2 regions of the Nocardioides sp. dk884 genome follow, and region 2 is predicted to be linked to the other one. Evidence: predicted binding sites of a transcription regulator. Region 2 holds the regulator's gene; the other holds the start of a gene.
The links. Region 2 encodes HrcA, which represses chaperone genes, less so after heat shock. Its sites were predicted from a motif close to TTGGCACTCGNNNNNNNCGAGTGCCAA; they were not measured.
Positions count from the first base shown of each region.

Region 1: the regulator HrcA is predicted to act here: its motif matches at 2,323-2,349, upstream of groL (chaperonin GroEL).

Region 1 covers NZ_CP045649.1:692,857-699,942, forward strand. Annotated here, with positions in the region: gene thrC (threonine synthase) at 1-630, shown strand, start outside; gene GFH29_RS03345 (MoaD/ThiS family protein) at 665-943, shown strand; gene GFH29_RS03350 (OsmC family protein) at 978-1,439, shown strand; gene GFH29_RS03355 (ATP-grasp domain-containing protein) at 1,436-2,296, shown strand; gene groL (chaperonin GroEL) at 2,512-4,137, shown strand; gene GFH29_RS03365 (RNA polymerase sigma factor) at 4,323-4,868, shown strand; gene GFH29_RS03370 (hypothetical protein) at 4,865-5,509, shown strand; gene GFH29_RS03375 (nucleotidyltransferase family protein) at 5,520-6,086, shown strand; gene GFH29_RS03380 (AAA family ATPase) at 6,171-7,046, shown strand; gene GFH29_RS03385 (vWA domain-containing protein) at 7,043-7,086, shown strand, end outside.
Region 2 covers NZ_CP045649.1:2,877,873-2,884,958, reverse strand. Annotated here, with positions in the region: gene hemW (radical SAM family heme chaperone HemW) at 1-216, shown strand, start outside; gene GFH29_RS13900 (TM2 domain-containing protein) at 314-745, shown strand; gene GFH29_RS13895 (DUF3097 domain-containing protein) at 762-1,607, opposite strand; gene GFH29_RS13890 (hypothetical protein) at 1,681-1,899, opposite strand; gene GFH29_RS13885 (MBL fold metallo-hydrolase) at 1,916-2,764, opposite strand; gene GFH29_RS13880 (hypothetical protein) at 2,789-3,538, opposite strand; gene hrcA (heat-inducible transcriptional repressor HrcA) at 3,712-4,734, shown strand; gene dnaJ (molecular chaperone DnaJ) at 4,822-5,991, shown strand; gene GFH29_RS13865 (16S rRNA (uracil(1498)-N(3))-methyltransferase) at 5,996-6,745, shown strand; gene GFH29_RS13860 (thioester domain-containing protein) at 6,885-7,086, opposite strand, start outside.

The sequences.
Region 1 (7,086 bases), 2.1 Mb from region 2:
TTCGTCAACGTCAACGTCCGTCCGTACTACGCCGAGGGCTCCAAGACCCTCGGGTACGAGATCGCCGAGCAGCTCGGCTGGCGCCTGCCCGACCAGATCGTCATCCCGGTGGCGTCCGGCTCGCAGCTGACCAAGGTGCACAAGGCCTTCCAGGAGCTGATCAAGCTCGGCCTGGTCGAGGACAAGCCCTACAAGGTGTACGGCGCCCAGGCCACCGGCTGCTCGCCGGTCTCGGTCGCCTACAAGGCCGGCGTCGACGCGATCCGTCCGGTCAAGCCGGACACCATCGCCAAGAGCCTCGCGATCGGCAACCCCGCCGACGGCATCTACGTCCTCGACGTGTGCCGCCAGACCGGGGGAGCGGTCGAGGACATCACCGACGACGAGGTGCGCGACGCGATCGTGCTGCTCGCCCGCACCGAGGGCGTCTTCACCGAGACCGCCGGCGGCACCACGGTCGGTGTGCTCAAGAAGCTCGTCGAGACCGGCCAGCTCGACACCAGCCTGGAGACGGTCGTCATCAACACCGGCCACGGCCTGAAGACCCTCGACGCGGTGGCCGACGTGGTCGGCGCGCGCGCGACGATCGAGCCGAACTACGCCGCGTTCCGCGACTCCGGCATCGTCTGAGCCACCCCCAGCACCCGCACTCCAGGAGCCTCCCGTGAGCATTTCCGTCCGGATCCCGACCATCCTGCGCACCTACACCGGCGGCGAGTCCGAGGTGAGCGCCACCGGCGCGACCCTGGCCGAGGTCCTCGACGACCTCGAGGCCAACTTCGCCGGCATCAAGGGCCGCATCCTCGACGACAACGGCGCGCTGCGCCGCTTCGTCAACGTCTACGTCGGCAACGAGGACGTCCGCTTCCTCGACGACCTGGCCACCCCGACGCCGGACGGCGCCCAGGTCTCGGTGATCCCGGCCGTCGCCGGCGGCTGCTGAGCCACCGGCGCCGCCCGGCCCTAGGCTGGGCGACGTGGAGCACCACTACCGCCTCGACCTGACCTGGCAGGGCAACCGCGGCTCCGGGACGAGCGGCTATCGCGACTACGGCCGCGACGTCCTGGTCCGCGCCGACGGCAAGCCGGACCTGGCCGGCTCCGCCGATGTCCCGTTCCGCGGCGACGGCTCGCGCTGGAACCCCGAGGAGCTGCTGCTCGCGGCGCTGAGCCAGTGCCACCTGCTGTCCTACCTGCACTCCGCGGTGCAGCACGGCATCGTGGTCACCGGCTACGCCGACGCGCCCGTCGGCACCATGGAGCAGGTCGGCCAGGGCGGCCGGTTCACCTCCGTGGTGCTGCGCCCCCAGGTCACGATCACCGATCCCGACCAGGTCGCGCTCGCCCGGGAGATCCACCGCGAGGCGTCGGCGAACTGCTTCATCGCCGCGTCGGTGAGCTTCCCCGTCACCCACGAGCCGGTGGTCCTCGCGAGATGACCGACGTGCTGCTCGCGACCTTCGCCCTGATGCCCGACGGCGAGCCCGGCGGCGACCTGCTGGTGAGCGCCCTCGCCGAGCGTGGCGTCGACGCGGCCTGGGCGTGCTGGGACGACCCGGACGTCGACTGGGCGGGCGCGCGGTTGGTGGCGGTGCGCTCCACCTGGGACTACCACCGGCGTGCCGAGGAGTTCCTGGCCTGGGCGCGGCGCACCTCGGTCTCGACGCCGCTTCTCAACGGCCCCGAGGCCTTCGCCTGGAACGCCGACAAGGCCTACCTGACCGAGCTCGCCGACCTGGTGCCCACGGTCCCGACCGGGCTGCTCGACGACGCCACGCTCGTCGCCGGGCTGGAGGCTGCCCTCGCGCGCTGGGGGAGCGTGGTGATCAAGCCGCGGACCGGGGCCGGCGGGGTCGGGGTGGTGGTCGCGGAGTCGCTGGCCGACGCGCGGCTCGAGGGCCTGACCTCGGCGCCCTGGGTGGTCCAGCCGCTCGTGGAGTCGGTACGCACCACCGGGGAGGTCTCGGTGTTCGTCCTCGGCGGCGGGGCCGTCAGCCAGGTGGACAAGTCGGTCGCCGGCGCCGACGGCGCCGAGATCCGCGTGCACGAGCTGTACGGCGGCACCTCGCGCGCCGTCGCGCTGGGCGAGGAGCAGGCGGTCCTCGCCGAGGACGCCGTCCGGGCCGCGGCCGGGCTGACCGGGGCGGACCTCACCTACGCCCGCGTCGACCTGATGCGGTGGGAGGGGCGCTGGGTGGTGAGCGAGCTGGAGCTGATCGAGCCCGGTCTCTACCTCGACGTCGAGCCCGCCACCGCCGGCCGGTTCGCCGACCTGGTGGCCCGGCACCTCGTCTGAGCGCGACGTACGGGAGCCCCGAACTTCTTGCACTCGCATGGGGCGAGTGCTAAACATGGGGCTGGCACTCTTATGATGAGAGTGACAACACCGGTTCGATGCCAGCTGAGGTCGACGCGCCGGCGAGAAGGGTTCGCCGAGCCGCGCAGGCCGTCCGTCGCGGGCAGCCCATCGACCGGCCCCCAGAACTCCAATCGTTAAGGATCCCAGGAGTTATGCCGAAGCTTATTGCCTTCAACGAGGAGGCCCGACGCGGCCTCGAGCGTGGCATGAACACGCTCGCTGACGCCGTCAAGGTCACCCTCGGTCCCAAGGGTCGCAACGTCGTTCTCGAGAAGAAGTGGGGCGCGCCCACCATCACCAACGATGGTGTGAGCATCGCCAAGGAGATCGAGCTCGAGGACCCCTACGAGAAGATCGGTGCCGAGCTCGTCAAGGAGGTCGCCAAGAAGACCGACGACGTCGCGGGCGACGGCACCACCACCGCGACCGTCCTCGCTCAGGCGATGGTCCGCGAGGGTCTGCGCAACGTGGCCGCGGGTGCGAACCCGATGGGCCTCAAGCGCGGCATCGAGGCGGCCGTCGAGGCTGTCTCCACCCAGCTGCTCGCGATGGCCAAGGACATCGAGACCAAGGAGGAGATCGCCTCCACCGCCTCGATCTCCGCTGCTGACACCACCGTCGGCGGCATCATCGCCGAGGCGATGGACAAGGTCGGCAAGGAAGGTGTCATCACCGTCGAGGAGTCGAACACCTTCGGCCTCGACCTCGAGCTGACCGAGGGCATGCGGTTCGACAAGGGCTACATCTCGGCCTACTTCGTCACCGACACCGAGCGCATGGAGACGGTCCTCGAGGACCCCTACATCCTCATCGCCAACTCGAAGATCTCCAGCGTCAAGGACCTTCTGCCGCTGCTCGAGAAGGTCATGCAGTCCGGCAAGCCGCTGGTCATCATCGCCGAGGACGTCGACGGCGAGGCGCTGTCGACCCTGGTCGTGAACAAGATCAAGGGCACCTTCCGCTCCGTCGCGGTCAAGGCTCCCGGCTTCGGCGACCGCCGCAAGGCCATGCTGCAGGACATCGCGATCCTCACCGGCGGCCAGGTCATCTCCGAGGAGGTCGGCCTCAAGCTCGAGACCACCGACGTCACCCTGCTCGGCCAGGCCCGCAAGGTCGTCATCACCAAGGACGAGACCACCATCGTCGAGGGTGCCGGAGACCAGGCCCAGATCGAGGGCCGGGTCAACCAGATCCGCGCCGAGATCGAGAAGTCGGACTCCGACTACGACCGCGAGAAGCTCCAGGAGCGCCTCGCCAAGCTGGCCGGCGGCGTGGCCGTCATCAAGGTCGGCGCGGCCACCGAGGTCGAGCTCAAGGAGCGCAAGCACCGCATCGAGGACGCCGTTCGCAACGCGAAGGCTGCCGTCGAGGAGGGCATCGTCGCCGGCGGTGGCGTCGCCCTGGTGCAGGCCGCTGCGACCGCGTTCGACAAGCTCGAGCTCACCGGCGACGAGGCCACCGGCGCGAACATCGTCCGCGTCGCGACCGAGGCCCCGCTGAAGCAGATCGCCATCAACGCCGGCCTCGAGGGCGGCGTCGTGGCGGAGAAGGTCCGCAACCTGGAGCCCGGTCACGGCCTCAACGCGGCCACCGGCGAGTACGTCGACATGCTGGCTGCCGGCATCATCGACCCCGCCAAGGTGACCCGCTCGGCGCTGCAGAACGCCGCGTCGATCGCCGCGCTGTTCCTCACCACCGAGGCCGTCGTGGCCGACAAGCCGGAGAAGGCCGGGGCCATGCCCGACCCGTCCGGTGGCATGGGCGGCATGGACTTCTGAGTCCAGCCCCACCCCGCACCAACGACGAGGCCCCCGCTGCGGCGGGGGCCTCGTTGCATTTCCTCGCCGAGTCGGCGCCAATGGTGCGCCGAGTCGTCGCTTGTGGCGCTAGCCCGGCGCCGGTCGGGTACCACGAGATGGACGGGCGGACCGGGACGCCTGCGGGGCTGTGTGAGGGTGAAGACGTGAACGACGCGGCGCGACGCAGGCGGTTCGAGCAGCTGGTGCCGCCGATGATCGACCCGTTGCGGCGCTTCCTGATCCGGCGTACCGACCCGGCCACGGCGGACGACGTCCTGGCCGACACATTGCTGGTCTGCTGGCGCCGCCTCGAGCAGCTGCCGCAGGACCCGCTGCCGTGGGCGTACGGCGTGGCGAAGCACTGCCTGGCCAACGCCGAGCGCGCCGGCCGCCGGCAACGCCGGGTGGCGGCGAAGGTGGCCGTCCTCGACCCGCCGGCCTCCATCAGCCCCGGCCCCGGTGACAGCGCCGATGACCCGGTCACTCGCGCGCTCGCGCGGCTGCGTCCCGACGACGCCGAGCTGCTGCGGCTGTGGGCGTGGGAGCAGCTGGGCGCGGCGGAGATCGCGCAGGTGCTCGGGATCAGCGCCAACGCCGCCTCGATCCGCCTGCACCGGGCGAGGCAGCGACTGCGCGAAGAATTGGGAGAGCTGGGAAAGAGCGAGGGGCTTGCCGGACATGAGGAGTCGAGAGAGGGGAGGAAGCGATGAACGATCGGCCCGATGACGAGCGCCTGCGTGACCTGCTTCGCGGCGCCGACCCCGCTGCCTCCCTCCCGCCGGCCGACCCCTCCCGGGTGGCCCGTCTGATGGAGATCACGATGAGCGACGACCCCCTGACCGAGACCCGCCAGGACGGCACCCGCAACCGCAGCACCCTGACCTGGCTGGTGGCCGCCGCCGCGCTCGTCGTGATCGGCGGCGCCGGCGCGTTCGTGCTGATCAACGACGAGGACGAGGCGGGCGTGCCGGTCGCGCAGGAGAGCATCGAGCCCACCGACGAGACCGCCCCGGTGACCACGCTGGCCGCGTCGGCCCCCGACGCGCGCTGCGGCGTGCCCACCGCGGCGATGCTCGCCCAGCAGCAGGTCGCCTTCGAGGGCACCGTGCAGGAGGTCGCCGACGACGTCGTGGTGCTCGTGCCGAGCTTGTTCTACGCCGGGAAGCCCTCCGAGCTCGTGGAGGTGCAGGGGCCGCCGCAGGAGCTGAGCGGACTGCTCCAGGCGGTCCCGTTCGAGGAGGGCGAGCGCTACCTGGTCTCCGCGAGCGACGGGCGGGTGAGCCTGTGCGGGCTGAGCGGCCCGGTGAGCCAGAACCTGCAGGAGCTGTACGTCGCCGCGTTCGGCTCCTGAGGCCGCCGCGGTGAGGGTGCACGGGCTGCTGCTCGCCGCCGGGGCCGGGCGCCGGATGGGGATGCCGAAGGCGCTCGTGCGCCACCCCGACGGCGAGCCCTGGGTGGTGCGGGCGGTGGATCTGCTGCGCGCCGGCGGCTGCGCGGAGGTCACGGTCGTGCTGGGCGCGGGCGCCGCCGAGGCACGCGAGCTGCTCGCCGGCACGGCCGCCGAGGTCGTCGTGGCGCCGGACTGGGCCGACGGGATGGCCGCCTCGCTGCGCGCCGGTCTGCGGGCCCTCGAGCCGGGGCCGGCCGAGGCGGCGCTGGTGAGCCTCGTCGACCTGCCCGACCTCACCGCCGACGTCGTGCGCCGGGTCGCCGCCGGGGCACAGGACGCCGGCGAGGCCGCGCTCGTGCGCGCGACGTACGACAGCAGGCCGGGGCACCCGGTGCTGATCGGGCGCGGCCACTGGGTCGGGGTGCTCGCGGAGGCGACCGGGGACGCCGGGGCGCGCGGCTACCTCGCTGAGCACGGCGCGCGCGGGGTCGAGTGCGGTGACCTGGCTACCGGCCGCGACGTGGACCGCCCGCAGTAGGTGCCCGGCCCGCCCAACCGGCGCCGCCGAGGTTGTGAAGTGCTGCCAACCACCGACCAACGCCGACGTCAGTAGCCTGGGCCCATGGAGCCGACCTCTGCCGCTGAGATCGCCGCCCGCCTCGAGGAGACGGGCTACCTCAGCGACGAGGGCCTCGCCACGGTGACGTTCCTGGCGCTGCGCATGCAGCGCCCGCTGCTGCTCGAGGGCGAGCCCGGCACCGGCAAGACCGCGCTCGCGGAGGCGATCGCGGCGGGCCTGGGGCTGCCGCTGGTGCGGCTGCAGTGCTACGAGGGCATCGACGCCACCCAGGCGCTCTACGACTGGGACTTCCCCCGCCAGATCCTGCACCTGCGCGCCCTGGAGGCCGCGGGCGGCACGAACGACGTGACCGAGGCCGAGAAGAGCCTGTACGACGAGCGGTTCCTGCTCGCGCGCCCGGTGCTCGCGGCGCTCCAGCAGGCGCCCGCGGTGCTGCTGGTCGATGAGGTGGACCGCGCCGACGACGAGTTCGAGGCGTTCCTGCTCGAAGTGCTCTCGACCTACCAGGTCACGATCCCCGAGCTCGGGACGGTGCGCGCCAGCACCCCGCCGGTGGTCGTGCTGACCTCCAACCGCACCCGCGAGCTGCACGACGCGCTGAAGCGGCGCTGCCTCTACCACTGGATCGACCACCCGGCGCCGGCGCGCGAGATGGCGATCGTGCGCTCCCGCGCCCCCGAGATCTCCGCCGCGCTCACCGAGCAGGTGGTCGCGGTCACCCAGGGGCTGCGCGCCGAGGGCGGGCTGCAGAAGCCGCCGGGCGTCGCGGAGACCCTCGACTGGGCCCGCGCCCTGCACCACCTCGGCACCACCGAGCTCGACCTCGCGACCGCGAGCGCGACGCTGGGCGCGCTGGTGAAGTACCGCGAGGACGGCGAGCGGGTCCGCCAGGCGCTCGACCGGATGCTGCGGCCGTGAGCGCCACGCTGGCCGCTTCCGGACCCCCGGGCGCCGCGGG
Region 2 (7,086 bases):
GAGGTGCTCGCCGCCGAGGACCGGCACGTCGAGCGGGTCCTGCTCGAGCTGCGGCTGCGCGAGGGCCTCGACCCGGCCGTGCTCGATCCGGTCGGACGCCAGGCGGTGCCCGACTTGCGGGACCGCGGGCTGCTCGAGGCCGGCACCGAGCGGCTGGTGCTGACCCGGCAGGGGCGTCTGCTGGCCGACGCGGTGGTCCGCGACCTGCTGCCCTGACCCGCGAGCCGTCCCGACCCTGAGATCTCCCTGGTCCCGGTCGCCGTTCGCGGGGACCGGCCCCCGCGACCGCCCCGCGACCCCTAGGCTGCACGCCATGACCCAGGGACCCGAGTACCCCCGCCCCGAGGACGACGACCAGTCCTCGCCGTACGGCCAGCAGCCCTACGGCCAGGAGCCGTACGCCCAGCAGCCGCCTCCGCCGTACGGCCAGCAGCCTCCCGGCTACGGCCAGGCCTACCCGCCCTACGGCGGAGTCCCGGGCGCGGTGCCCGGTGCGCCGTACGGCGTGCACCCGACGACCGGCATCCCGTACTCGGAGAAGTCCAAGCTCGTCGCCGGCCTGCTGCAGCTGCTGCTCCCGCTGGGCATCGGCCGGCTCTACGCCGGCTACACCGGCATCGGCATCGCCCAGCTGGTGGTGACGATCGTGACCTGCGGCATCGGCGCGCTGTGGCCCTTCATCGACGGCATCATCATCCTGGCCACCGACAGCAAGGACGCTGAGGGCTACATGCTGCGCAGCTGAGCGACGGTCGGGGAGCTCACTCGGCGGTCACGAAGTCGATGAGCTCCTCGACCCGCCCGAGCAGTGCGGGCTCGAGGTCGTTGTAGGACGAGACCTTGCCCAGGATGTGCTGCCAGGCCCGCGCGATGTCGGTCTGGTTGCGGTGCGGCCAGCCGAGGTGCTGGCACACGCCCTTCTTCCACTCGATCGAGCGCGGGATCGTGGGCCACTGCGCCAGCCCCAGCCGGTCGGGCTTGACCGCCTGCCACACGTCGATGAACGGGTGGCCGACGATCAAGACGTGCTTGCCCACCGCGGAGCGGGCGATGCCCTGGGCGATGCGGGACTCCTTCGAGCCCGGGACCAGGTGGTCGACCAGCACGCCGACGCGCCGCTGCGGACCGGGCTTGAAGTCGACCAGGTGGTCGGCGAGGTCGTCGACGCCGCCGAGGAACTCCACGACCACGCCCTCGATGCGCAGGTCGTCGCCCCAGACCTTCTCGACCAGCTCGGCGTCGTGGCGGCCCTCCACGAAGATGCGGCTGGCGCGCGCGACGCGCGCCTTGGCGTCGTGGACGGCCACCGAGCCGGACGCGGTGCGGGTCGGCTTCGCGGGCGCGACCCGGCGCACCGGGGCGGTGAGGATGACCGGCTTGCCCTCCAGCAGGAAGCCGGCGCCCAGCGGGAACGTGCGGCGCTTGTGACGCCGGTCCTCGAGGGTGACGGTGTGCAGGTCGCGGTCCACCGCGACGATCTCGCCCACCCAGTCGGTGGTGACCTCCTCGACGACGAGGCCGGGGTCGGCGGAGGTCTCGACGGCGCGCCCGCGCTTGGGCGCACGCCAGTCACCGGAGAGGACGTCGGAGCCGTAACGATCGGTCACCCGCACCACGCTAGGTCGGCCCACCGACAGTCCGGGCGAGACGCGCCGCGCGAGGGTGTCGGTGTGACCTGCGCTACGCCTGGCGCTCGGCGGCCTGGTCGTCCTCGTCGTCCTCGGTGGCGTGCTTGCCCGCCTCGAGCAGGTCGGGCACGCCCTCGCCGGGCGGGAGGCCCTTGGCCAACGGGTTGTCGTCGGTGGGCCGCAGGTCCTCGGGCAGCTCGTCGTCCGGGATGTCGACGTGGACGTGCTCGTGGGACGGGGCCGGGTCGGGTCGCGGGGTCTCCTCGCTCATGCCCCGGAGTACCCGCTCAGACGAGAGGCAACCGGCGCTGCGCGCGCGGCAGGTGCTCATAGCCACGTCGGACGGCGTGCACCAGGTGCTCGCGCGGCCACGGCCACTCCGCCTCGGCCAGCGCCGCCTCGAGCGGTACGCCGCGCCCGGCGAGGTCACGGACGGTCTCGGCCACCACGCCGAGCAGCCCGCGCTGCTCCTCCACGAAGGCGCGGTCCACCGGGGCGCCGTGCCCGGGCACGACCACGGTCGCTGGGGTGGTGAGCGAGAGCACGAGGTCCAGGCTCAGCGGCCACTCCATCGGGTGGCTGTCCGGCCCGTACGACGGCGGGGCCGACTCCTCGACCAGGTCTCCGGCGAGCAGGACGTCGGCATCGGGCACCCGCACCACCAGGTCGCCGGCGGTATGGCCGCGACCGGGGTGGACCAGCTCGACGAGGCGGTCGCCCAGGTCGAGCGCGCGGGCAGAGGAGAACGGGTGGTCGGCGGGCACGACCTCGGTCGCGAGGACCTCGTCGCGGTGCGGGTCGTCGGGGTCGGCGGCGTACTCCCGCTGGGCGCGCGCTCCGGCCTCGGGGGTCGCGGCGGCGGCCACCTCGTGGGCGTGGATCGGGACCGGCCCGTAGGTGCGGCGGAAGGCGCCGTTGCCGAAGGTGTGGTCGAAGTGCTCGTGGGTGTTGACCACCCCGACGACCTCCCCGCGGCCCAGGCGGCGCACGTCGTCGATCACGGCGCGCGCCGCTGCGTCGGAGGCGTGGGTGTCCACCACGAGCAGCCCGTCCGCGCCGCCGACGAGCGTGACGTTGACGTCGAACCACTCGTGGCGTGCGACCCACACCCGGTCGGCGACCTCCCTGAAGCTCACCCGGGTGAGCCTACGGCGTCCCGCTCAGCAGGGGCCGGCGTCGAGCTCGCGGCGCAGCATCGCGCTCAGCTCGGCGGCGCTGCGCGCCGGCCGGGGGAAGGTGAGCGTGGAGCGGTGGGCGCCCTGCAGGTCGACCCAGCCGACGTCGACGCCCTCGCGGGTCAGCGCGGAGAGCCCGACGCCGAGCACCTCCTCGAGCGGGGTGGCGGTGGCCGTGGCGACGGTGCGGCGCAGCCGGTCCTGGTGCTCCTCGGCGACGTGCCGGGCGATGCGCTGGAGGTAGCCGGTGTTGAGCTCGTGGTCGGGGGAGCGGAACAGCGGCAGGGCGACCTCGACGGCCGGGGCCCCGGGCGGGGCGAGCAGGACGGTCTCGGGGGTCAGGACGACCGTCTCGCGGGACTCCGCGCAGCAGCGGCAGCTGGTGGTCCCGCACACCGCGAGACGACCGGAGACCAGCAGCTGGGTGTTGCGCTCGACGGAGCCGGGGGCGCCGAGCCCGCTGCTCACGGTGATCGTGGCGCGGGCGCCGCGGGCGGCGGCGTCGGCGAGCCCGGAGCCGGCGGGGCAGTGGAAGGTGGGGGTGCCGTGACGGTCGTCCACGCCGAGGCCGGTGGCGGTCGTGTCGACCACGGAGTCGGTGCGGCCATCGACCGCTCCCTCGATGGTCCCCTGGATGGCTAGGGTGACGGCGGCGGGGCAGGCCAGCACGCTGCGCGCGTGGGCGGCATCCTGCTCGGGATCGAGCAGCGGGCGGGTGGTGGGGTCTGCGGTCACGGCTCCTCCTACGTAAGTAAGGCCAGCCTAACCTTCCTGCCTGCGCCGCGCGAGCGTGGATTCCACCGAGTGGGCGGGACGCCTAGTAGGATTGGCACTCCAGGATGTGGAGTGCCAGCGCCCTGTGTGCTGGACCCGAGACCGACAAGTTCGATGGATCAGGGAGGCGAGACATGCAGGAGGACCGCAGGCTCGCCGTGCTCCGCGCGATCGTGGAGGACTACGTCGCGACAGAGGAGCCGGTGGGCTCCAAGGCCCTGGTCGAGCGGCACGGGCTGGGCGTCTCGCCCGCCACGGTGCGCAACGACATGGCGGCCCTCGAGGACGAGGGCCTGATCACCCAGCCGCACACCAGTGCCGGCCGGGTCCCCACCGACAAGGGCTACCGGCTCTTCGTCGACCGGCTCACCACGGTGCGCCCGATGAGCAGCGCGGAGCGTCGCGCGATCTCCTCGTTCCTCGACGGGGCCGTGGACCTCGACGACGTGGTGCAGCGCTCCGTGCGCCTGCTCTCCCAGCTGACCCGCCAGGTCGCCGTCGTGCAGTACCCCACGCTCTCGCGCTCGACCGTGCGCCACATCGAGCTGGTGTCGCTGACCCCGACCCGGCTCCTGGCGGTGCTGATCCTGAGCACCGGCCGGGTCGAGCAGCGCCTCGTCGAGCTCGACTCCGAGATCGACGACCAGGCGCTCGCCGACCTGCGCGCCCGGGTCAACCGGGCCGCCACCGGCGAGGTGATCTCCGCGGCCGCGACGGCGCTGGGCGACATCGTCCCCGAGCACCCGGCGCCCGAGGCGGTGCACACCGCGGCCGTGGTCGACGCGCTCGTCGAGGCGATGGTCGACCACCGTTCCTCGGAGCGGATCGCCGTGGGTGGCGCGGCCAACCTCGCGCGCTACGGCGACTCCTTCGACTCCGCGGTCCGCCCGCTCCTGGAGGCGCTCGAGGAGCACGTCGTACTCCTCAAGCTCCTCGGCGAGGCGACCTCCGGCGGGGCGCTGACCGTGCGCATCGGCGCGGAGGGCCCCTACGAGCAGTTCTCCTCGACGAGCGTCGTGGCCACCGGCTACGGCCCGCGCGACAGCGCCGTGGCCACGCTCGGCATCGTCGGACCGACCCGCATGGACTACCCCGGCACGATGTCAGCGGTGCGCGCCGTCGCCCGCTACGTGTCGCGCATCCTCGAGGAGGGCTGACCGGCCCCACCGCCGGACGCCTCCACCCACTCCGGGCTGCCTCCCGGCAGCCCTCGCCCCGCACCGCCCCAGCAGAGAGAGCAGACGTTGAGCCAGGACCTGTACGAGCTTCTCGGTGTCGCCCGCGACGCGGACGCCGACACCATCAAGAAGGCCTACCGGAGGCTCGCGCGCAAGCTGCACCCGGACGTCAACCCCGACCCGGAGACGCAGGAGCAGTTCAAGGTCGTCAGCCACGCCTACGAGGTGCTCTCCGACCCGCAGAAGCGCGCGGCGTACGACCGCGGCGGCGACCCGTTCGCCGGCGCCGGTGCCGGCGGCTTCGGCCAGGGCGCCGGGTTCTCCTTCACCGACATCATGGACGCCTTCTTCGGCGGTCAGCCGGGCGCCGGCGGCGGACGTGGCCCGCGCTCGCGCGTCCAGCGCGGCCAGGACGCCCTGATCCGTCTCGAGGTCGAGCTTGCCGAGGCGGCGTTCGGCGTCACCCGCGAGCTCAAGGTCGACACCGCGGTGCTGTGCGAGACCTGCCACGGCGACGGTGCCGCCCCCGGCAGCCAGCCGGTCACCTGCGAGACCTGCCACGGCCAGGGCGAGGTCGCCCACGTGCAGCGGTCCTTCCTCGGCGAGATCCGCACGCTGCGCCCCTGCGCGGCGTGCCGTGGTCTCGGCTCGATCATCCCCGACCCGTGCCGGGAGTGCTCCGGCGAGGGCCGCGTGCGCTCGCGCCGCAGCCTCACCGTCAAGATCCCCGCGGGCGTCGACGACGGTGTGCGCGTGCAGCTGGCCGAGCAGGGCGAGGTCGGCCCCGGTGGCGGCCCCGCCGGCGACCTGTACGTCGAGATCCGGGTGGCTCCGCACGAGACCTTCGTGCGCCAGGGCAACGACCTGCACTGCACGGTCACGGTCCCGATGAGCGCCGCGGCGCTCGGCACCACGCTCACGCTGCCCACCCTCGAGGCCGACCTCGACGAGGAGGACCGCGAGGGCAAGGAGACCGAGTTCGAGCTCGAGGTGCGTCCGGGCACCCAGTCGGGCAGCCAGCAGGTGCTGCGTGGGCGCGGTGTGCCCGGCCTGCGCGGCGGGCGCGGCGACCTGGTGGTCGCGGTGGCCGTCGAGACCCCGACCCGTCTGGACGCCCGCCAGGAGGAGCTGCTGCGTGAGTTCGCCGCCCTGCGGGGCGAGGAGAACCCGGGCGGGCAGGTCCGTCCCGGCTCCAAGTCGGTCTTCGGCCGGCTGCGCGACGCGTTCAACCACTGAGCCGATGTCGCTCCCGGTCCACCTGGTCGACTCCGCCGACTCCCTGGTCGACGCCGCACCCGGCACGTCGCTGACCCTGGAGGGCGACGAGGCCCACCACGCCGTCGCCGTACGCCGCATGCGCGTGGGGGAGCGGCTGGTGCTCACCGACGGAGCCGGCACATCGGTCACGGCCGAGATCGCCGCCACCGGCAAGCGGCTGCTGAGCGCCACGGTGCTCGACGTGCGCCGGATCCCCGAGCCTGCGCCCGCGATCGTGGTCGTGCAGGCGCTCCCCAAGGGCGACCGCGGCGAGCTCGCGGTCGAGATGCTCACCGAGGTCGGCGTGGCGCGGGTGGTCCCGTGGGCCGCGTCGCGCTCGGTCGCGGTCTGGAAGGGCGAGCGCGCCGCGAAGTCCCTGGCCCGCTGGCGGGCCACGGCCCGGGAGGCCGCCAAGCAGTCGCGGCGCAGCTGGTTCCCGGTCGTCGACGAGCTGGCCTCCACCAACGACGTGCTCGCCCTGGTCGCCGACGCCCCGCTGGCGGTCGTGCTGCACGAGGAGGCATCGGTGCCGCTCGCCTCCCTCAACCTGCCAGCCGAGGGCCCGCTCGTGATCGTGGTCGGCCCCGAGGGCGGGCTCACCGACGAGGAGGTCGCCGCGTTCGTCGCGGCTGGGGCCGCCTCGGTGCGCCTGGGTGCCGAGGTGCTGCGCACCTCCACAGCCGGTGTCGCCGCGACGGCCGCGCTGCTGTCGCGCACCCCGCGCTGGTCCTGACCCCGGCGGCCCACCGCCCCGCCGGTCGTCGACCGGCTCGAGCGGGCAAGCCGTCACCCGCGCCCGCAGGTGCGGGCGCGGGTGACGGCGATCGAGCGGACGCGTCGCGCTCAGGCGCGCGACGTGGGTGCCCCCGGGGTCACGACCGCGGGGTGCGGAGGCCGGGGAGGCGGCGCAGCGCGAGCAGTCCGGCACCGCTGAGCAGCAGTGCGAGCCCGAGGCGCAGCGCGACCAGGGCACCCTGGCCGCCGGTGTGGGGCAGGTCGCCGGAGGCCACCACGGCCTCGTCGTCCTCCTCGACCCGGGCCTCGTCCTGGTCCTGGTCATCGCGCTGACCCTGG